One region of the Nocardia canadensis genome, then DNA from elsewhere that is predicted to be linked to it. Evidence: riboswitches for the same ligand, from Rfam matches in the RefSeq annotation. Region 1 holds a riboswitch; the other holds the start of a gene.
The links. Region 1 has a riboswitch for cobalamin ahead of cobN (cobaltochelatase subunit CobN). Riboswitches for the same ligand answer to the same signal wherever they lie in the genome.

Region 1 (10,989 bases):
AGCTTACCCACGTCGAATCCGCCGCCGTCACCGAGGGATCAAGTAACCGATCATTTCGCACCGAAACGATAGGCGGCGGCGATCAGAACTCGCAGTTCCGGTACCCGCGCTTCGGCCAGGGAATGCACGACCACCAGGTGATTCCACCGCGCCCGGCCGACCTGATTCACCCGATACACCGGTGGGCCCGCGATTTCCCGGTCGATCGCGAGCATGATTTGCACGGTGCCTTCCGGATTCCGTCCGGTGATGTTGTAGAGCGATACCCACGCGAACTTGCGCGCGACGCCGAAGCCGATCTGCGATGCCACCGACAGTTCCACCGGACCGTTGGCCGTGATCAATTCCCGTAGCACGGTGAAGATCTCGAGGGAATGGGGTTTGCCCGCGAAGAAGGCGGCGATCGCGTCATCGGGGGAATCGCTCATCGGCGGGCGGTCGCATTCGGGACGGCGAGCCGGTCGGCGAAGGCGCGCAACGTCTCCGAGCAGCCCGCGTGGATGCGCACGGCGGCCAGATCGTCGCCGCGCGTGGGCCCCCGGTTGACGATCACCACGGGCACACCGCGCTTCGCGGCGCGGCGCACGAAGCGCAGACCCGACATCACCGTCAGCGACGACCCGGCGACGAGGACCGCGCGCGCTTGGTCGATCAGGCTGTAGGCGGCGGCCACCCGGTCGGCGGGCACGGTCTCGCCGAAGTAGACGATGTCGGGTTTGAGCAGGCCGCCACAGCTCGCGCAGTCCAGCATCCGGAAGCGGGCGGTATCGGTGACCACCGCGTCCGCGTCGGGCGCCACTTCGATACCGGTCGCCGAAACATCTTCGGCGAAGCCGGGATTGGCGGCCTCCAGCCGTTCCGCCAGCGTCATGCGCGAGATCATCGCCGGGCAGCGCAGACAGCACACCCGGGCGTAGGTGCCGTGCAGGTCGATCACCCGGCGCGCCCCGGCTTTGGTGTGCAGCAGGTCCACGTTCTGGGTGATAACACCGGAGACCACCCCGGCGCGTTCCAGCGCGGCGACGGCCCGGTGGCCCTGATTCGGCCGGGCCGCGTCCATCCGCCGCCAGCCGAGGTGGTTGCGGGCCCAGTAGCGCTGCCGGAACTCGGCGTCGCCGACGAACTGCTGATAGGTCATCGGGGTGCGCGGCGGCGAGTCGGGGCCGCGGTAGTCGGGGATGCCGCTGTCGGTGCTCAGCCCGGCACCGGAGACCACCACGACCCGGCGCCCGGCCAGCAGCTCGGCCGCGCGCTCCACCGCCGCCGCGGTGACGTCCGGGGTGGGATCCACCATGAATCCACTGTACGAGCGGACGCGGGCGCCGCCGGTGGCCGGGTCGCGGCGGCGAACACGCCGACCGGAGTTGCGTGGCGGCGAGGTGCGGCGACATGATGGCTCATCCGCCCGGGGAGGAGACCTGTGTCCGACATCGACGAGTCCGGCCGCACCGCGCTCAACGCCGCGGTCGACGCGACGATCATCGCCGTCCGCCGGATGTTCTACGTCCTGGGCGACGACATCGACCGCACCGAGGGACCGATCGAGTTCACCTTCCACAACGGCGCCACCCTGCTCCTCGACGCCGGTGTCGACGGCGCGGAGCTGCGGATCGGCGCGGCGCCCTGGCGGGACCCGTTCGAACCGCTGGTCGACCCGGTGAACATCGAATACGTCGCCGCCTCGGGCAAGTACACCGCCTTCGACGTCACCGACGAACCGCCCTACGACGCCCTCGCCGGTCGCCGGGTCGACGCGGTCTCGGTCGTGCCGCTGCCCGACGGCAGGCCGCAGGCCGCCACGCTGTACCTCGGCGAGGGCATGGTGAAGGCGGAGTCGATCGCCGACGAGCTGATCGTGACGCTGGTTCCGGCGTGAGTCTTCCCGACCGGCTCCGCGGTCTGTTCCGTCGTCCGGCCTCGGCCGGGCCGAGGTTCGCGACGACCCCGTTGCGCCCGGAGTTCCGTGGCGAGCAGGTGCCGGGCAATCCCGTGTGGCGCGGCAGTCACGTCGCCTATCTCGGCGCGACGGACCGCGCGCGCTTCGCGCTGCACGCGCGCGCCGGGCTGCTGTACACCGCCGACGGCGCCCTGTTCGACACCACCGCGGCGAGCACCCTGTGGTCACCCACCGGCGGGCGCGCGATCTTCGTCATGGACGCCGACGGCGTCCTCTACAGCTCCCCTCGGCATCTGCTCGGCCGGTTCCACCATTCGAGCTTCCTGGCCGGCGGCCCCGTCGCCGCGGCGGGCGAACTGGTGGCACGCGGCGGCCGGATCCTCCTGGTCTCCGACCACAGCACGCACTACCGACCGGCGCGCCGGTTCACCCAGCAGATCCTGGACAGCCTGCGCGCCCACGGGATTCCGACCGACACGGTGTCGATCGAGTTCCATTTCGCCGAGCAGACGGGCACCTAGGCGGGCGCGCACACCTGCCGCCGGGAACAGGGAATGCCCTGGTCCGAGTCCCGGCGGTGGCGATCGGCGCCGAGGACACGACGCGCGGTTGCGCGCGGGCGGGGCCCACTCGAGGCAGCATGGGGCCCGGCGGAGCGGGTGACCGGGTGGCAGGGAAGGTGTGTGGGCGAGTGAGCGCAGCGGTGCCGGGGCAGGTCAGATGGCGGGCGGGATGGGGCGTGGCGGCGGGGTTGTTCGTCGCCGTCTTCGTGCTGGTGCCCGCGACCTTCGCAGTGCAGGACGCGTGGCAGGTGCCCGTGCCGCGCACGATCGCGTTCGCCGAGATGGAGCCGATCCCGACCTCGTACTGGCTCAGCTGGGCACTGACCCTGGCCGCGCTGCTGACCCCGACGCTGCTGCTGGTGCTGCTGCCACCGGCCCGTCTCATCGCGCTCGGCTATCTGCTGACCACCACCGCGACCGGGTTCCTGCTGTGCGCGACCACCGTGGGCCTGGCGTTCAGCGGCCTCGATCCGGCGTGACCTGGGTCAGCGCGAACTCCTCGGACAGGGTGTCGATGACCGAGCCGTGGATCTGCCGGTGCTCGTTGGCCAGCGCGGTGGTGGTGCAGATCCCGAACGCGCCCTCGGCGTCGTAGAGGACCGCGGCGCCCGCGGCGATGCCGTCGTCGCTGAGATGCGATTCCGCCTCGATGCCCATCTCGAGCCCGATCGGCATGCGCGAGAACGTGATCGAGACATCGGTGTTGATGAACCCGATCCCCTCGGTGCCCCAGTTGGTGACCAGGCTGGTCTGTTCCCCGGCCATGGCGGCGAAGCAGAATGGCGTGGACCGCTCACCCGCGACCACGGGGATATTGCGCACCCACTTGCGTTTCCTGGCGTCGTTCTGGTGCTCGGTCATCTTCACCGACCACCCGTTGCCGTCACTGCCGAACAGGTGCATGGCCTCGTCGACGGTGGCGAGCGCGTCACTCGGCGGCAGCGGCCGCTGCCGCTCGGGGCGCCACACCTCGCCCGGCGGCTGGGTCGACCGCTTCAGCAGCAGCGCGCTGCCCCGCGCGACCGGCTCACCGTCGGAGCGCAGCACGATCGCCACCGCACGGACTCGTTTGCCGTCCCGGACCAGCTCGCTGTCGACGGTCAGCGGCACCGCGGGCACCGCGCGGTGCAGGTCGACGGTCAGCCGCGCGGGTGTGAACCCGTCGCCGCAGTAGCGCGCCTCGACCTCGCGGGCGATCAGCCCGCACACCGGCGGACCGGACAGCGTGCTCGGTGCCCACAGGCTCATGGAGAACCGGGTGGGCTGGAAAACGCCGTCGTCCTGCGTGAAGTACGCCGGAGTAGTGCTCATTGCGACTCTCTTCTGCCCTGCGGCCGGCACCCGGGTGCCGTGGTGCGCCCACGCACCACGATCAGAGTAGAACGCGTTCTAGTTTTGGGGCAAGTCGGGCAGTTCAGGCGCGCCGCGCACCGCCACGCGCCGGGATGTAGGCGTCGATGGCCGCGCCGCTGATCTGCCTGCGCTCGTTGGCGACGGCCGACACGGTGCAGACGCCGAACTCACCGTCGGCGTCGTAGAGCACCGCCGAGCCCGCGGCGATGCCGTCGTGACTGAGGTGGTTGCCCGCCTCGATGCCCATCTCCGGGCCGATCGGCAGGCGCGCGAAGGTGATCGAGACATCGGTGTTGATGAACCCGATCCCCTCGGTACCCCAGTTCGTCACCAGGCTGGCCTGCTCGCCCGCCATCGCGGCGAAGACGAACGGCGAGCCGGCTTCTCCGGCCACCACCGGAATCCCGCGCACCCACTTGCGTTTACGGGTGTCGTTCTCGTGCCGGGAGATCTCGACCGACCAGCCGCCACCGGAGCCGTCACTGTCGAACAGGTGCACGGTCGGCGCCACCGCGGCCAGCAGTTCCGCGGGCGGCAGCGGAGGCCGCCGCGTCTCGCGCCACGCCTGTCCCGGCGGTTGGGCCGAGCGCTTCAGCAACACCGCCGAGGCCCGCGCGACCACCACGCCGTCGGCGCGCAGTACCGCCTGCGCGGCGCGCACCCGGTTGCCCTCGCGGGTCGGCGCGCTGTCCACGGTCAACGGGACCGCGGGCACCGGCTGATGCAGGTCGACGGTGAACCGCGCGGGCACGAAATCGCCGGTGCGGTAATGGTTCTCGATCTCGCGGGCGAGCAGTCCGCACACCGGCGGGCCGGACAGGATCCCGTCGGCCCACAGGCTCCGGCCCCACGACGTCGGCGTGTACACCTCGCCGTCGCGCCGGAAGTACGCGGCGGACTGCTCGGTGCTCACTCCAGCTCACCCTCGGTCTCGAGGTAGACCTGCCGCAGCTTGTCCAGTGTCTCGGGCTCCGGGTGCTCCCACAGCTTGCGCTCGGCGGCCTCGAGCAGCCGTTCGGCGATGCCGTGCAGCGCCCACGGATTGGACTGCTCCATGAACTTGCGGTTCACCTCGTCGAACACGTAGCTCTCGGAGAGCTTCTCGTACATCCAGTCGGCGACCACGTTGGTGGTGGCGTCGTAGCCGAACAGGTAGTCGACGGTGGCGGCCATCTCGAAGGCACCCTTGTAGCCGTGGCGGCGCATCGCCTCGAGCCAGCGCGGGTTCACCACGCGGGCGCGGAAGACGCGGGCGGTCTCCTCCGACAGGGTGCGGGTCCGCACGGCGTCGGGACGGGTGGAGTCGCCGATGTAGGCCTCGGGGTTCTTGCCGGTGAGCGCGCGCACGGTGGCGACCATGCCGCCGTGGTACTGGAAGTAGTCGTCGGAGTCGGCGATGTCGTGTTCGCGGGTGTCGGTGTTCTTGGCGGCCACCGCGATCCGCTTGTAGGCGGTGCGCATGTCGTCGGCGGCGGGGGCGCCGTCGAGGTCGCGACCGTAGGCGTAGCCACCCCAGGTGGTGTACACCTGCGCGAGGTCGTCGTCGGTCCGCCAGCTCTTGGAGTCGATGAGCTGCAGCAGGCCCGCGCCGTAGGTGCCGGGCTTGGACCCGAAGATGCGGGTGGTCGCGCGGCGGGCGTCGCCGTGCTCGGCCAGGTCCGACTGGGCGTGCGCGCGCACGTAGTTCGACGCGGCGGGCTCGTCGAGCTCGGCGACCAGGCGCACCGCGTCGTCGAGCAGGGCCAGTACGTGTGGGAAGGCGTCGCGGAAGAACCCCGAGATGCGGACGGTGACGTCGATGCGCGGGCGGGCGAGTTCGTCGAGCGAGATCACCTCGAGGGTGGTGACGCGGCGGCTGGCCTCATCCCACACCGGCCGCACGCCGAGCAGCGCCAGCACCTCGGCGATGTCGTCGCCGGAGGTGCGCATGGCCGAGGTGCCCCACACCGACAGGCCGACCGACTTCGGGTATTCGCCGTGGTCGGCCAGGTACCGGGCCAGCAGCGATTCGGCCATGGCCTGACCGGTCTCCCAGGCCAGCCGCGACGGGACGGCCTTGGGATCGACGGAGTAGAAATTGCGGCCGGTGGGCAACACGTTGATCAGGCCGCGCAGCGGGGACCCGCTCGGACCGGCGGGGATGAAACCGCCGTCGAGCGCGTGCAGGACGCGGGCGATCTCGACACCGGTCTCGCGCAGGCGGGGCACGACCTCGGTCGCGGCGAACCGCAGCACGGTCTTCACCACGTCGAGGCGGGTGTCCGTGGATTCCGGGTCACCCCCGGCCAGAATCGCCGTGGCGTAGTCGTTCACCAGGGCCTCGACGCTGTCGACCGACCAGTTCTCGGCCTGCAGCGCGCCCAGCAGTTCACGGGCACGCGATTCGACCACGTCCACGCGGTCGCGGGACTCGTCGCCGGCTTCGCTGAGACCGAGGGCCTCGCGCAGGCCGGGCACGTTCTGCTCGCCGCCCCACAGCTGGCGCGCGCGCAGCATGGCCAGCACCAGGTCGAGTTCCATCTCGCCCTCGGGCGCCTGGCCGAGGATGTGCAGGCCGTCGCGGATCTGCACGTCCTTGATCTCGCAGAGCCAGCCGTCGACGTGCAGCAGCATGTCGTCGAAGACGTCTTCCTCGGGACGCTCGGCCAGGCCGAGGTCGTGGTCCATCTTGGCCGCGCGCATCAGCGTCCAGATCTGCTGGCGGATGGCGGGCAGCTTGGCCGGGTCGAGCGCGGAGATGTTGGCGTGCTCGTCGAGCAGCTGCTCCAGCCGGGAGATGTCACCGTAGGTCTCGGCGCGCGCCATCGGCGGGATCAGGTGGTCGACCAGGGTGGCGTGCGCGCGGCGCTTGGCCTGGGTGCCCTCGCCCGGGTCGTTGACCAGGAACGGGTAGATCAGCGGCAGATCGCCGAGCGCGGCGTCGGTACCACAGGAGGCCGACATGCCGAGGGTCTTGCCGGGCAGCCACTCCAGGTTGCCGTGCTTGCCCAGGTGCACCATCGCGTCGGCGCCGAAACCGTCGGGCGCGGACAGCCAGCGGTAGGCGGCCAGGTAGTGGTGGCTCGGCGGCAGGTCCGGGTCGTGGTAGATGGCGACCGGGTTCTCGCCGAAGCCGCGGGGCGGCTGCACCATCAGCACCACATTGCCGAAACGCAGTGCGGCGATGACGATCTCGCCCTGCGGGTCGGCGGACCGGTCGACGTAGAGTTCACCCGGTGGCGGGCCCCACGCCTCGACGACGGCCTCGCGCAGGTCGTCCGGCAGCGAATCGAACCAGCGGGTGTAGGTGGCGGCGCCGATGCGGATCGGGTTGCCCTCGAGCTGTTCGGCGCTGAGCCAGTCCGGGTCCTGCCCGCCCGCGGCGATCAGGGCGTGGATCAGCGCATCGCCGTCGCGCTCCGGCAGACCGGGGATCTCGCCGGGTTCGCCGAGATCGTAACCGGCGGCACGCAGTTCGGTGAGCAGCCGGATGGCGCTGGCCGGGGTGTCGAGGCCGACGGCGTTGCCGATGCGGGCGTGCTTGGTCGGGTAGGCCGAGAGCATGATCGCGATCCGCTTGTCGGCGGCCGGGATGTGGCGCAGGCGGGCGTGGCGCACGGCGATGCCGGCGACGCGGGCGGCGCGTTCGGGATCGGGCACGTAGGTGGACAGGCCGTCGTCGTCGAACTCCTTGAACGAGAACGGCACCGTGATGATGCGGCCGTCGAACTCGGGCACCGCGACCTGGGTGGCGACATCGAGCGGCGAGAGGCCGTCGTCGTTGTCCTCCCACTGCGCGCGACCGCTGGTCAGGCACAGGCCCTGCAGGATCGGCACGTCCAGGGCGGCCAGCGCGGCCACGTCCCAGGCCTCGTCGTCGCCACCGGCCGAGGCGGTGGCCGGCTTGCTGCCACCGGCCGCGAGCACCGTCACCACCAGTGCGTCGGCGCGGCCGAGCAGGGCGAGCAGTTCCGGTTCGGCGGTGCGCAGCGAGGCGCAGTAGACCGGCAGCGCGCGAGCGCCCTTGGCCTCGATGGCGGTGCACAACGCGTCGATGTAGCCGGTGTTGCCCGCCAGATGCTGCGCGCGGTAGTAGACGACCGCGACGGTCGGGGCGTGCGGTTCGAGAATGCGGGCGGCGCGGCCCAGTTCGCCCCAGGTGGGCAGTTCCACCGGCGGTTCGAAGCCGTGGCCGGTCAGCAGGACCGTGTCGGAGAGGAAGTTGTGCAGTTCGCGCAGGTTGTCCGCGCCGCCGGCGGCGAGGTAGTTGTGCGCGTCGGCCGCGACACCCACCGGCACCGTCGAGCACTCCATGAGTTCGGCGTCGGGGGCGATCTCACCGCCGAGCGCGACCATCGGCACCCCGCTCGCCCGCACGGCCTCGAGGCCCTCTTCCCAGGCGCGCTTGCCGCCGAGGATGCGCACGATCACCAGATCGGCACCGTCGAGCAACCCCGGCAGGTCATCCACCAGCAACCGCGCGGGATTGCCCCACCGGTAGTCGGCGCCGCTCGCGCGAGCACTGAGCAGATCGGTGTCGGAGGTGGACAGCAGCAGGATCACAGGGTGAGGCCTTCCTCGGGTGACGCGCCCAACGGGATCGGTTGTCGTGCTCGCCGGAGAGGGTCTGGCTGTTCACAGTGGCGCGACCGCACCGGATTTCCACCGGTTTCCTCGACGCCCGCCGAGCATCCCGATGGTACTGGCCGCCCGTCGACCGCAACTTTCCAGCCCGCGCTCCACGGCGGCGATCAGTGTCAGTGGGTCGGACGGCGGGTGGTGTCGTTGGCGGCGATCGCGTCACCGACCTCGGTGACGGCGGCGCGGATCGTGGCACCGTAGGCGTCGTCGGGGAGGGTGTCCAGGCGTTCCCGAGCCGCGTCGAGGTGGCGGGCGGCGGCCGGGAAGGAGCCGAGCCGACGGAAGTTGTCGGCGAGATCGAGGTGCAGGGAGGGATAGAAGCCGGCCACGTTCAGGTCCGCGTGATGGGCTTGCAGGCGCAGGTCGGTGAGGGCGTCGGCGGCATCGAGCGCGCGGACGTCCCAGACGAGCGCTTCGGCCGGGTCGTCGCAGGTGTCGGCGAGGTAGTGGGTGAGGGTGCAGCGGTGCAGCGGGTCGCCCACGGGGCCGATGTCGGTCCAGACGTCGAGTAGCGCGGTTCGTGCTCCTTCGGGGTCCCCGAGGCGAAAGTCCTTTACGCCCTGGGTGATTCGGGCCATGATCGGATCGGTGGTGGTCATCGGAGTCTCCTCGACGGTCGTAGTGGGTGGGGTGGGAGCGGTCGCCGTGGTCGGCGGAGCGGATGGGGAGTAGTCGGTCGGATGTCGCTCGGCGGGACCGCCGCCACGTCCCCGGGCGGCCCGGCACGACGTCGCCTGTGCCGACCGGCAGAGCACAGTGAGCCGGACCGGCCGTGGTCACCGGGGGGTGAAGTCGTCCGCGACCGGGCGGCATGGGACGACCACGGTGAGCTGGTCGCCGCTGTCTGCGGACGCGGAGCAGCAAAGCAGGTGTTCCCGAAGGATCTCCGCCACGTCGTCGACGGCCGGGCACTACGTCGTGTGCCGCCGGGCCCGAGGGGTCGATGGATGACTCGGCGGTGATCACCGGATCGGCGCATCGTCGGCGACCGGGCGGCACGGCATGGTGAGGGTGAGCTGGTCGCCGTCGTCGGCGGAGCGGAGTCGGGCGGGGAGGTCGGGGGCGGTGAGATCGAGCATCACGTCGGGTCCGACCGCGGCGGCGACGGCGGGGTACAGGGTGGTCACCGCGAAATGGATCGTCAGGCCCGGTCCGGTGACGGTCGCGGGCAGCGGCCGGGGGTCCTCGCTGTTCGCGGTCCGCACCTCGCCCGTCGGATCGATGTGCAGCGTGAGGGTGGACGAGGTGGTCCGCTCGAGCGTCTCCAGCAGTGCCGTCCTGCTCAGCACCACCCGTGTGGTGACAGCGGGTAGCGCTGCCAGCATCCCCCGGTAGTCGGGGAATTCCTCGGTCGACCGGCGGCATCGGCGTCGATCAGGACCACTCGCCGCGCGTTCGCCGCTGTCGCCGTGCTCGTCGGCGACGTTCCCAGGCTCCCCCGGTCGGCGACCGTTCGCCCGCTCGCCGGAGGGATCAGCGGTTGCCCACATCTCCGGCCGACGATCGCCGCCGGATACCCGGGGCTCGGGCACCACCGCGCGCAGGGCCGGGTCAGCGGCAGCGATGACGACGTGGGTGATCTCCGGGCGGATCGTCACCGTGTGCTCCCGGCGCAGCCAGGAGGTGGCCGCGCGGAGATCATCGGCGTCGACGGTGGCCGACCAGTCGACCGTGGACGGGCGCACGGCGCGCAGGGTGCGGGTGGCCAGACGGTACCGGTCGGTGGCGGTGAGGATCAGCTCCTGGGCGGCCGCCTCGAGGTGAAGGGTGTTGAGCACCGGCAGGTTCGGGTCGGTGATCGTCGCGGCGGCGATCTGATCGATGGCGGCCGCGAGCACCGGACCACGTATCCGGATGCTGTCGTCCCCGCCCGGCTGCGGCACTGTGTCGTCGTCAGCCGGCGCGGAGCCGCGCACCGCATCGCCGCCGTTCGACAGGGCGGGGCCTGGAGTAGGCGTCGGGTCGGGCAGGGGCCGGGTGACCTGGCTGGGGCTCGTGCCCGCCCGGACCGCCGCCCGCGCCGCGTCGGCGGCCGCGTTGACCGCGCGGAGCCGGCGGTCCAGGTCGGCCAGGTGGTCGTCCACCAGGTCGGCGACGCGGGCGGGGTCGGGTTCGGCGAGGACGGCGACGATCGCGGGGAGCGGCATGTCGGCGGCCCGCAGCCGACGGATCAGCCGGGCCGGGCCGGTTTGGCCGGGGGCGTAGTAGCGGTAGCCGGTCGACTCGTCGACCACGGCGGGGACGAGGACACCGGCGTCGGCGTAGAAGCGCAGGGCGCTGGTGCTCAGGCCACAGGCACGGGCGAAGGCGCCGATGGTGAGCAGGTCATCGGATTCGGGCACCCGGTCATCATCGGGGTTCGAGCAGGTCGAAGGTCAAGCGATCAGTCGCGGGTGGTGCCCGCGGCGACCATCTCCGGGGAACCGGTGCCGAGGTTGCGGTAGACGTTGGCGACCACCATCTGGCCGAGGGCGTTGTTGCCGACGCCGCCGATGACCGCGCCGATACCGGCCGGGATGAGGGTGCCGAACAGCAGCAGGGTGCGTTTGACGAGAT
Region 2 (10,989 bases), on a different contig from region 1:
GCACGGGCGGCCGCGGCGGGCAGGTCGCGGCCACGGCAGGTCAGCTTGACCAGCATCGAGTCGAAGTAGGCGCCGATCTCCGCGCCCAGGTTCGCGCCGCCGTCGAGACGGATGCCCGCGCCGCCGGGGGTGCGGTAGGCGGTGATGCGGCCGGTGTCGGGGCGGAAGCCGTTGGCCGGGTCCTCGGTGGTGATGCGGCACTGCAGCGCGGCGCCCCGGATCGACACCGTGTCCTGGCTCAGGCCCAGATCGGCCAGGGTCTCCCCGGCGGCGATCCGCAGCTGTGACTGCACCAGGTCGACGTCGGTGATCTCCTCGGTGACCGTGTGCTCGACCTGGATGCGCGGGTTCATCTCGATGAACACGTGCTTGCCGCGCTCGTCGAGCAGGAACTCCACGGTGCCCGCGTTGCTGTAACCGATCTGGCGGGCGAAGGCCACCGCGTCGGCGCAGATGCGTTCGCGCAGTGCGGGATCCAGGTTCGGCGCGGGCGCGAGCTCGATCACCTTCTGGTGGCGGCGCTGCAGCGAGCAGTCGCGCTCGAACAGGTGCATGACATTGCCGTGCTGGTCGGCCAGGATCTGCACCTCGATGTGGCGCGGATTCACCACGGCCTGCTCGAGGAACACGGTCGGGTCACCGAAGGCCGACTCGGCCTCGCGCGAGGCCGCCTCGATCGACTCGCGCAGTTGCTCGGGCGCGGCGACCCGGCGCATGCCGCGACCACCACCACCGGCGACGGCCTTGACGAAGATCGGGTACTCGAACTCCTGGGCGGCGGCCAGCAGGGCGTCGATATCAGCGGAGGGTTCGCTGGACTTCAGCACCGGCAGGCCGGCGGCCTTGGCGGCGGCGATGGCGGTGGCCTTGTTGCCCGCCATCTCCAGGACGGCGGCCGAGGGGCCGATGAACGTGATGCCCTCGCGCTCGCAGGCGGCCGCGAGGTCGGGGTTCTCCGACAGGAAGCCGTAGCCGGGGTAGATGGCGTCGGCGCCCGCGCTCTTGGCCGCGTCGATGATCGCCTCGATGGACAGGTACGCCCGGACCGGGTGCCCTTCCTCGCCGATCTGATACGACTCGGCCGCCTTCAGCCGATGGACGGAGTTGCGGTCCTCATGGGGGAACACCGCGACCGTTCCGATGCCGAGTTCGTATGCCGCGCGGAAGGCGCGAATGGCGATCTCACCACGATTGGCAACCAAGACTTTCGAGAACATTGGACCACGGTACCCGGACGCGACCGCAGGACCGTCACGCAAGGTGGCTTCGCAGCAATCTTCACATCGCACACCCGCCCACCTGCGAAGTTGCGTTCATCGGGCCGTCACATCTCACCGTGGCGGACGCCCGGCGGTGCGCCGCCGAAGCGCAGGTCACGCGGGCCACGCGCGCCGGGGTGGTCGCGACGGTACGCGCCGAGGCCCTATGCTGGGCGACGCAGCTGGTTCGCCTGCGCGGTGGAAGAGTCGGAGCCCCGACCTCCCGCGCCGGTGTCGAAGCCCGGGCACTGTGTGCCGGGTGAAGAGGGAACCCGGTGGGAATCCGGGACTGTCCCGCAGCGGTATGCAGGAACGACCGCCGTCATCAGCACTGGGCACGACGCCCGGGAAGCGACGGCCAGTAGGTCGGTCGATCACACGGCCGGTGCCCGCGAGTCCGAAGACCTGCCGACTGTGCCGGATACGCCGTATCCGGCGGCCACCGCCTCGTGGATCGGGCGCGCGGACCACCTGTGCCGGCCTGTCGTGTCTCGCGACGGGTCCCGGAGGTGTCTTCCTCGCCCGCGAAAGGCGTCGGCTCTCCCCGCACGACACTGGAGAATCTCCGTGACTGTTTCGCACTCTCCGTTCACCGCAACGGTTCTCGGCCTACCGCGGGTCGGCCCGCGCCGGGAACTCAAGCGCGCCATCGAGTCCTACTGGGCAGGTCGGCTCGACGCCGAGGACCTGCACGCCGTCGGCCGCATGCTGCGCACCGTGCAGTTCGCCGCGCTCCACGCGGCCGGCCTGGATTCGGTGCCCGTCGGCACCTTCTCCTACTACGACCAGATGCTCGACACCGCCGTCCTGCTCGGTGCGCTGCCGCATCGGGTGACCGACATCGCCGACCCGCTGGACCGCTATTTCGCGGCCGCACGCGGGACCGACACGGTCACGCCGCTGGAGATGACCAAGTGGTTCGACACCAACTACCACTACCTGGTGCCCGAGATCGACGCGGCCACCGTGTTCACGCTGCACCCGGACAAGCTGCTGACCGAACTCGCCGAGGCCATCGCGCTCGGCGTGCCAGCCCGGCCGGTGGTGATCGGCCCGCTGACCTTCCTGAAGCTCGCCAAGTCCGCCGACGGCGCGGCGCTGGACCGGCTGCCGGAACTGGTGCCGCTGTACCTGGACCTGCTGGCACGCCTGGCCGAGGCGGGCGCGCGGTGGGTGCAGATCGATGAGCCGGTGCTGGTCACCGACCTGACCGCGGCCGAGATCGGGCTCGTGCGCGAGACCTACACCGCGCTGTCGGCCGCGCCGGACCGGCCCGCGCTCCTGGTCGCCACCTACTTCGGGCACCCCGACGGCGCGCTGGCGGCAGTGGCGGACACCGGCATCGAGGGTGTCGCCCTCGATCTCACCGCGGGCATCGAGGTGTCCGCGATCGCCGCCGTCCCGGCGCTGGCGGGCAAGCTGCTGGTCGCCGGTGTCGTCGACGGCCGCAACATCTGGCGCACCGACCTCGACGCCGCGCTCGACACGCTCGGCGCCCTGGGCACCGGCGTGGCGGTCTCGACCTCGTGCTCCCTGCTGCATGTGCCGTACTCGCTGACCCCGGAGACCGGGCTCGACGACCGGCTTCGCTCGTGGCTGGCATTCGGCGCCGAAAAGGTCGGCGAGGTGCGGGTTCTCGCGACCGCCCTGGCCGAGGGCGCCGCCGCGGTCGGCGACGAGCTGGCCGCGGCGCGCGCCGCCGCCGAGACCAGGCGCACCGACCCGAGCCTGCACGACGACCGGGTCCGCGCCCGCCTGGCCGCCCTCGACGAGGACGACCTGACCCGCTCCCCCGCCGACGAGCGCAGGGCGGCGCAGCGCGCTCACCTCGACCTGCCGGTGCTGCCGACCACCACGATCGGCTCCTACCCGCAGACCTCGGCCATCCGCCTGGCCCGCGCCGCGCTGCGCACCGGCGAGATCGATGCGGCCGAATACGAGCGCCGGATGCGGGCCGAGATCGCCGACGTGATCGCCCTGCAGGAGAAGCTCGGCCTGGACGTGCTGGTGCACGGCGAGCCGGAACGCAACGACATGGTCCAGTACTTCGCCGAGCTCCTCGACGGCTTCGCCACCACCGAGGCGGGCTGGGTGCAGTCCTACGGCACCCGCTGTGTGCGCCCACCGATCCTGTTCGGCGACGTCGCGCGGCCCGCGCCGATGACGCTGTCGTGGATCGGCTACGCCCAGTCGCTGACCGCCAAGCCGGTCAAGGGCATGCTGACCGGTCCGGTGACGATCCTGGCGTGGTCGTTCGTCCGCGACGATCAGCCGCAGGCCGACTCGGCTCGCCAGGTCGCGCTGGCGATCCGGGACGAATTGGTGGATCTGGAGGCCCAAGGCGCCCGGATCATCCAGGTCGACGAGCCCGCCCTGCGCGAGCTGCTGCCGCTGCGCGCGGCCGATCAGCCCGCCTACCTGCGCTGGTCGGTGGACGCGTTCCGGCTGGCCACCGCCGGTGTCGCCGACACCACCCAGGTGCACACGCACCTGTGCTATTCGGAGTTCGGCGAGGTGATCTCGGCGATCGCGGGCCTGGACGCCGACGTCACCTCGATCGAGGCGGCCCGCTCGCACATGGAGGTTCTCGACGACCTGAACGCGGCCGGTTTCGCGCTCGGGGTCGGCCCCGGCGTCTACGACATCCACTCGCCCCGGGTGCCCTCGGTCGAGGAGATCACCGCCGCACTGTCGGCCGCGCTGGCGGCCGTACCGGCCGAACGACTCTGGGTGAACCCGGACTGCGGTCTCAAGACGCGTGGCCCGGTGGAGGTCGAGGCGTCGCTGCGCAACCTGGTGACGGCGGCCGCCGCGCTGCGCTGAACACAGCACCGCCCCGGACGGGTGATCCGTCCGGGGCGGTGGTGCCGGTCCGCGGCGTCGGCGATGCGGGGCCGACGCGGACCGGTTCAGTGACGCGTGGGCACCGGACGCTGGTCGACGCCGCGATACTCCGACAGCGGCCGGATCAGCGCGTTCGCGGCCGACTGCTCGGCGACGTGCGCGGTCCAGCCGGTGATCCGGCTCATCACGAAGATGGGCGTGAACATCTCGATGTCGAAGCCCATCAGGTAGTAGGCGGGCCCGGCGGGGAAGTCGAGATTCGGTGCGATACCGGTCTTCTCGGCCATGGCCGCGGCGAGCGCGTCGTACATCCGCACCCACCGCTGTCCGCCGGTGACCGCGGCCACCTCGTCGAGGGCGGCCTTCATCGTCGGCACCCGCGAGTCGCCGTTGCGGTAGACGCGGTGGCCGAAGCCCATCACCTTGCGCCGCGCGGCCAGCGTCTCGCCGACCCAGGCCGCGGCCCGAGCGGGGTCACCGATCTCGAGCATGGTGTGCATGACCGCCTCGTTGGCGCCGCCGTGCAGCCTGCCCTTCAACGCGCCGATGGCCGCGGTGATCGCGCTGTACAGGTCCGAGCCGGTGGAGGTCACCACCCGGGCGGCGAAGGTGGAGGCGTTGAAACCGTGCTCGGCGTAGAGGATCAGCGAGATCTCGAACGCCCGCACGATCCGCGGCGCGGGCACCTCGCCGAAGCACATGTACAGGAAGTTCTCGGCGAACCCGAGCTGGGAATGCGGGGCGATCGGGTCGAGCCCGCGCCGCCTGCGCATCGCGGCCGCGATCACCGTGGGCAGCAGCGCGGTCAATCGCAGTGCGGCGGCGAGTCTTTCCCGTTCGCCCACGCTCTCGGCGGCGGCGTCCTCGGTGCCGAGGTAGCTGACGACCGTGCGCACCACATCCATCGGATGACAGGTGTCGGGCATCTTCTCCACCAGCGCCAGCACCGACCGGTCGATCCGGCGCTGCGCGCGTTCGCGCTGGCACAGCTGTTGCAGCTGCCCGTCGTCGGGCAGCTCGCCGTGCCAGAGCAGGTAAACGACCTCCTCGAAGGTGCAGCGCGCGGCCAGATCCTGCACGGGATAGCCGCGGTAGGTCAGCGAGTTGGTCTCGGCGACCACCTTGGAGATGCTCGTCGTGTCGACCACCACCCCCGCCAGCCCCTTGGCGATGGGCCGCGGTGCCGTCTGTCCACTGGTCATGGTCACTCACCCACCGTGAAATCGAAGATGCCGGAGTCGAATTCGTTGTAGCGCTGGTAGCCCAGCAGTTCGTAGAGCCGCGACCGGTGCTGCATGCGACCCAGCAGCGCCGCTTGAGTACCGGCCGTGGCGATCTCGCGCAGGCCGTCCTCGATCGCGCCCATCGCCAGCCGCAGCGTGGTGACCGGGTAGATCACCGCGTTGTAGCCGAGATCGGTCAAGGTCGCGGCCGACAGCAGCGGGGTCTTGCCGAACTCGGTCATGTTGGCCAGCAGCGGGACATCCACGGCGGCCCGGAACCTCGCGAACTCGGCCTCCTCGACCAGCGCCTCGGTGAAGATCAGGTCGGCGCCCGCGTCGGCGTAGGCCTTGGCCCGCTCGATCGCCGCGTCGAGTCCCTCGATGGCGCGCGCGTCGGTGCGGGCACAGATCACGAAGCCGGGATCGCGGCGCACCGCGACGGCGGCCCGGATCCGGCGCACCATCGCCGCGGTCTCGACCACCGCCTTGCCGTCGAGATGACCGCACCGTTTCGGATTGACCTGATCCTCGAGGTGACAGCCGGCCAGGCCGGCGTCCTCGAGCAGGGCCACCGTGCGGGCGGCGTTCATCGGTTCGCCGAAGCCGGTGTCGGCGTCGACGAGGACCGGCAGTTCGGTGGCGCGCGCGATCTGGCGACCGCGTTCGACGACCTCGGTGAGCGTGGTCAGGCCGATGTCGGGCAGCGCCAGCTCGGCCGACACCACCGCACCGGAGACGTACACGCCGTCGAATCCGATCTCCTGGATCAGCGTGGCCACCAGCGGATTCACCGCGCCCGGCAACCGCTGCAACTGTCCGGAGGCCAGGCCGGCCCGGAACGCGGCGCGTTTGCGCGCCGGGCTGGTGTGCGCGGCGAGCAGTCCCGAAACATTCATCAGAACAGTCCTTCCCGCGCGGCGGGGAGCACCTCGAACAGGACCGGGTCGACCGCGAAGCTGAGCTGGTCCAGCTCGCCCGCGGCCAGCTCCGGGGTCCGCTGCGCGGCGTCGAGGAAGCGCTCCTGCTCGTCCGGCGCGACGACGCCGTCGGCGAGGACGCGGAACTTCTCGAGGTACTGCGCGCGGGCGAACGGCCGCGCGCCCAGCGGATGCGCGTCGGCCACCGCGAGCTCGTCGACGACGACGGTGCCGTCGTCGAGGGTGACCACGGCCCTGGCGCCGAAGGCCTTCTCCGCCGGGTCGGTCGCGTGATAGCGGCGCGTCCACTCCGGGTCTTCGACGGTGGAGATCTTGCGCCACAGCGCGATGGTGTCGGGCCTGCGCGCGCGCTCGGGTGCGTAAGAGCGCTCGTGATGCCAGGTGCCGTCCTGCAGGGCGACCGCGAAGATATAGGGCAGCGAGTGGTCGAGGGTCTCGCGGCTGGCGTGCGGGTCGAACTTCTGCGGGTCACCGGACCCGGTGCCGATCACGTAGTGGGTGTGATGGCTGGTGTGCAGCACGATCGAGGTGATGCGGGCGGTGTCGGCGATCCGCTCGCGCAGCCTGCGCGCCAGGTCGATCGGGGCCTGGCTCTGGTATTCGGCCGAGTGCTCCTTGGTGTAGCTGTCCAGGATCGCGCGCTTGGCCTCGCCGGGGCCCGGCAGCGGCACCCGGTATTCGGCGTCGGCGCCGCCGAGCAGCCAGGCGATGACGCCGTCGGCGCCCTCCCAGATCGGGGCGGGCGCGCCCTCCCCGCGCATCGCGCGGTCGACCGCCTCGACCGCCATCTTGCCCGCGAAGGCCGGCGCGTAGGCCTTCCAGCTGGAGATCTCGCCCTTGCGGGACTGCCGGGTCGCGGTGGTGGTGTGCAGCGCCTGGCCGACCGCCTGATAGATGGTCTCGGCGTCGAGACCGAGCAGCGTGCCGATGCCCGCCGCGGCCGACGGGCCGAGATGGGCGACATGGTCGATCTTGTGCTCGTGCAGGCAGATCGCGCGCACGAGGTCGATCTGGATCTCGTAGCCGGTCGCCAGGCCGCGGATCAGCTCGGCGCCGCTGCGCCCGGTGTGCTGGGCGACGGCCAGGATCGGCGGGATGTTGTCGCCGGGATGGGAGTACTCGGCGGCCAGGAAGGTGTCGTGGAAGTCGAGTTCGCGGACCGCGACACCGTTGGCCAGCGCCGCCCACTCCGGGGAAAAGCGCTGCGCGCCCGCCAGTCCGAACACGGTGGCGCCGTGTCGGCGTGCGCCCACGGGCAGCGGATGGGCGCTCGCCTGCGCTCTGGCCGTCCGCACCGGGCCGCGCAGGACCGAGGCCGCGGCCACCGCCGCGTTGTCGATGATCCGGTTGACGATCATGTCGGTGACCTCGCCTGACACCGGCACCGGGTCGGTGGCCACCTCCGCCACCAGCGTGGCCAGGTGCTGCGCGCGGGGGAACTCCTCGGCGGCGCCGACACTGCGAACGAGATGGGTTTTCACTGATCCTCCGATTCCAGCTGGTCGATCCCAGCCACAATTCGCACGCTACGCACCGCGAACCGCTCGGAGAACATGCTGAACAAGCGTATTTTTGTGTGCGACACTCGATGAATCAGCGAACATTGCGAAGGCTGGACGGTAAGGTCGGGGACGTGATATCCGATCGCCACGGACCCCGGATCCGACCTAACGGTCTCTTCGCACGTTACGCACCGGTAGTCACAGGTAAAATCCCTTGCAGGACTGGGCTTCTCCCCAGACAATCACGATTTCGAGCGAACATTGCAAACCCGGCGAGTTAGGATCTCCGGCGTGCGGAAGATGTACGCGGGGGCCAGGCTACGACGGCTGCGTGAAGAACGACGGATGACTCAGGCGGCGCTCGCGAAATCGCTGGATCTCTCGCCCAGTTATCTCAACCAGCTCGAACGCGACCAGCGCCCGCTCACCATTCCCGTTCTGCTGAAACTGAACTCGACCTTCGATCTGGATGTGCAGTTCTTCGCCGCCGACTCCGACGCGCGGCTGGTCTCGGATCTACACGAAGTGCTCGTGGAAGCCGCGGGCGGTGGCGACACCGCGCCGATCACCGAGGTCGAGGAACTCGCGACCCGGCTGCCGGAGGTGGCCCGCATCGTCATCGCCATGCACCGGCGCCTGCGCGCGGCCACCGATCAGCTCGACCTGCTGTCCTCGCGGGTGGACACGCCCAGCGGCGCGCCGGGCACACCCATGCCCTACGAGGACGTACGCGACTTCTTCTACGACCACCGCAACCACATCTCCACCCTCGACCACGCCGCCGAGCAGCTGTTCGAGGAGTCGGGGCTGAGCATCGGTTCGCTGGATCGGCAGCTGGCCAGGATCGCGGAGGAACGCGCGGGTGTCACCGTGCTGGTCCGCGGCGACGGCGCCGACCCGACCATTCCCAAGCGCCACTACGATCCCGACACCCGCACGCTCACCCTGGCGCGGCGGCTACGCCCCGGACAGCGCGCCTTCCAGATCGCCACCACCCTGGGCCTGCTGCTCTACGGGCGCGAGATCGACAACGTCCTCGCCGAATCACGGGCACTCACCGGTGAGTCCCGCACCCTGGCCAGGGTCGGGCTGGCCAACTACTTCGCGGGCGCGCTGATCCTGCCCTACGGCCGGTTCCTGCGGTCGGCGGAGGAACTGCGCTACGACGTCGACCTGCTCGCGCTGCGGTTCGAGGTCGGCTTCGAGACGGTGTGCCACCGGCTGAGCACCCTGCAGCGACAGGGCCAGCGCGGGGTGCCGTTCTTCCTGGTACGCACCGACCGGGCGGGCAACATCTCGAAACGGCAGTCCGCCACCGCGTTCCATTTCTCCCGGGTCGGCGGCAGCTGCCCGCTGTGGGTCACCCACGAGGCGTTCGCGCACCCGGGCCGCATCCTCACCCAGATCTCGGAGATGCCCGACGGGCGCCGCTACCTGTGGATCGCCCGGACCACCCCGGCATCCGCGCAGGGCTACGGCACCGCGGCGAAGAACTTCGTCATCGGGCTCGGCTGCGATATCGAATACGCCGACCGGCTGGTCTACTCCCAGGGCCTGCAACTGGACGACCCGCAGGTGGCGGTGCCGATCGGGGCGGGCTGCAAGGTGTGCGAGCGGCCCGCGTGCCCGCAGCGCGCGTTCCCGCAGATCGGGCGGCCGCTCGCGGTGGCCGAGCACACCAGCACCGATCTGCCGTATCCGCGCCTGCCGCGCTGAGCGTCAGGACTTCGCGAGGTATTCGATGCGTTCGCCGTCGACGGCGGCGTCCATCATCCCCGCCAGCCCGGGATGCTTCACCAGGCCGGGGTCGTCGGCGACGACCTGCCTGGCCAGCTCCTGGGCGGCGGTGATCACCTCTAGATCGTCGAGCAGCGACAGCAGCCGCAGCGACCGGGCGGTGCCGGACTGCGCCGCGCCGAGCACATCGCCCTCGCGGCGCTGGCGCAGGTCGAGCACCGAGAGTTCGAAGCCGTCGGTGGTCGCGGCCACCGCCTCCAGCCGGGCCATCGCGGTGCCGCCGGGCGCGGCATCGGTGATCAGCAGACACAGGCCGGGATGCTTGCCACGGCCGATCCGGCCGCGCAGCTGGTGCAGCTGACTCACGCCGAACCGGTCGGCGTCGACGATCACCATCACCGTCGCGTTCGGCACGTCGACACCGACCTCGACGACCGTGGTGCACACCAGGACATCGATGGCGCCGTCGTTGAACTGACGCATCACCTGGTCCTTCTCGTCCGACGGCAGGCGGCCGTGCAGCAGCCCGACCCGCACGCCGGACAGCGCGCCCGCGCTCAGCGTCTCGTACATCTCGACCGCGGCCTGGGTGGTCGGGCCCTCCTTCTCCTCCGCGGATTTCTTGCCCTTGGCGGGCGGGGCGTCGGGGTCCTCGCCGATGCGCGAGCACACCACATACGCCTGTCTGCCCGCGCCGACCTCTTCGAGAATGCGCTCCCAGGCGCGGTCCACCCAGCCCGGATGCAGCTTGCGCGGCACCACCTTCGACACGATCGGTGAACGGCCCCTGGGCAATTGGGTGAGGGTGGAGGTCTCCAGATCACCGAGTGTGGTCATCGCGATGGTGCGCGGAATCGGCGTGGCGGTCATGACCAGCAGGTGCGGGCTGATGCCGTCCTTGGCCTTGGCGCGCAGGGCATCGCGCTGTTCGACGCCGAAGCGGTGCTGTTCGTCGACGACCACCAGGCCGAGGTCGAAGAACTCCACCGCGTCCTGGATCAGCGCGTGCGTGCCGATGACCAAGCCGGCTTCACCGGTCATCGCGTCCAGCAGCGCCGCCTTCTTCGCCGCTACCGACATCGAGCCGGTGAGCAGCACCACCTTCGTGGATTGTTCGGCCGCGCCGAGTTCCCCGGCGGTGCCGAGATCACCGAGCATCGCCCGCAGCGACCGGTAGTGCTGGGCGGCGAGCACTTCCGTCGGCGCGAGCAGCGCGCACTGGCGGCCCGCGTCGACCGCCTGCAGCATCGCGTGCAGGGCGACGATGGTCTTGCCCGAGCCCACCTCGCCCTGCAACAGGCGGTGCATCGGGCGGGTGCGCGACAGGTCGGCGGAGATCTCGTCGATCACCTGCTGCTGGCCCTCGGTCAGCTCGAACGGCAGCCGCTCGTCGAAGGCGGCGGCGATGCCGTCGGTGCGCGGCGGGCACGCCGGGGCGGTGCGGCCCTCGACCTCGTGCCTGCGCTCGGCCAGCACCAGCTGCAGG

Region 2: linked by a shared signal. The riboswitch ahead of metE (5-methyltetrahydropteroyltriglutamate--homocysteine S-methyltransferase) and the one ahead of cobN (cobaltochelatase subunit CobN) in region 1 are both predicted to bind cobalamin.

What each region holds. Positions count from the first base shown of each region.
Region 1 is NZ_JAVCWB010000008.1:1,546,734-1,557,722, forward strand. It holds gene Q7X29_RS21015 (DUF5655 domain-containing protein) at 51-428, opposite strand; gene Q7X29_RS21020 (Sir2 family NAD-dependent protein deacetylase) at 425-1,294, opposite strand; gene Q7X29_RS21025 (hypothetical protein) at 1,421-1,876, shown strand; gene Q7X29_RS21030 (hypothetical protein) at 1,873-2,418, shown strand; gene Q7X29_RS21035 (hypothetical protein) at 2,589-2,939, shown strand; gene Q7X29_RS21040 (acyl-CoA thioesterase domain-containing protein) at 2,917-3,771, opposite strand; gene Q7X29_RS21045 (acyl-CoA thioesterase domain-containing protein) at 3,875-4,726, opposite strand; gene cobN (cobaltochelatase subunit CobN) at 4,723-8,355, opposite strand; cobalamin riboswitch at 8,394-8,522, opposite strand; gene Q7X29_RS21055 (hypothetical protein) at 8,550-9,032, opposite strand; gene Q7X29_RS21060 (DNA polymerase III subunit beta family protein) at 9,396-10,775, opposite strand; gene Q7X29_RS21065 (hypothetical protein) at 10,817-10,989, opposite strand, start outside.
Region 2 is NZ_JAVCWB010000010.1:433,349-444,337, forward strand. It holds gene Q7X29_RS25675 (pyruvate carboxylase) at 1-1,217, opposite strand, end outside; cobalamin riboswitch at 1,478-1,686, shown strand; gene metE (5-methyltetrahydropteroyltriglutamate--homocysteine S-methyltransferase) at 1,827-4,082, shown strand; gene Q7X29_RS25685 (bifunctional 2-methylcitrate synthase/citrate synthase) at 4,169-5,305, opposite strand; gene prpB (methylisocitrate lyase) at 5,308-6,222, opposite strand; gene Q7X29_RS25695 (MmgE/PrpD family protein) at 6,222-7,745, opposite strand; gene Q7X29_RS25700 (short-chain fatty acyl-CoA regulator family protein) at 8,058-9,482, shown strand; gene recG (ATP-dependent DNA helicase RecG) at 9,486-10,989, opposite strand, start outside.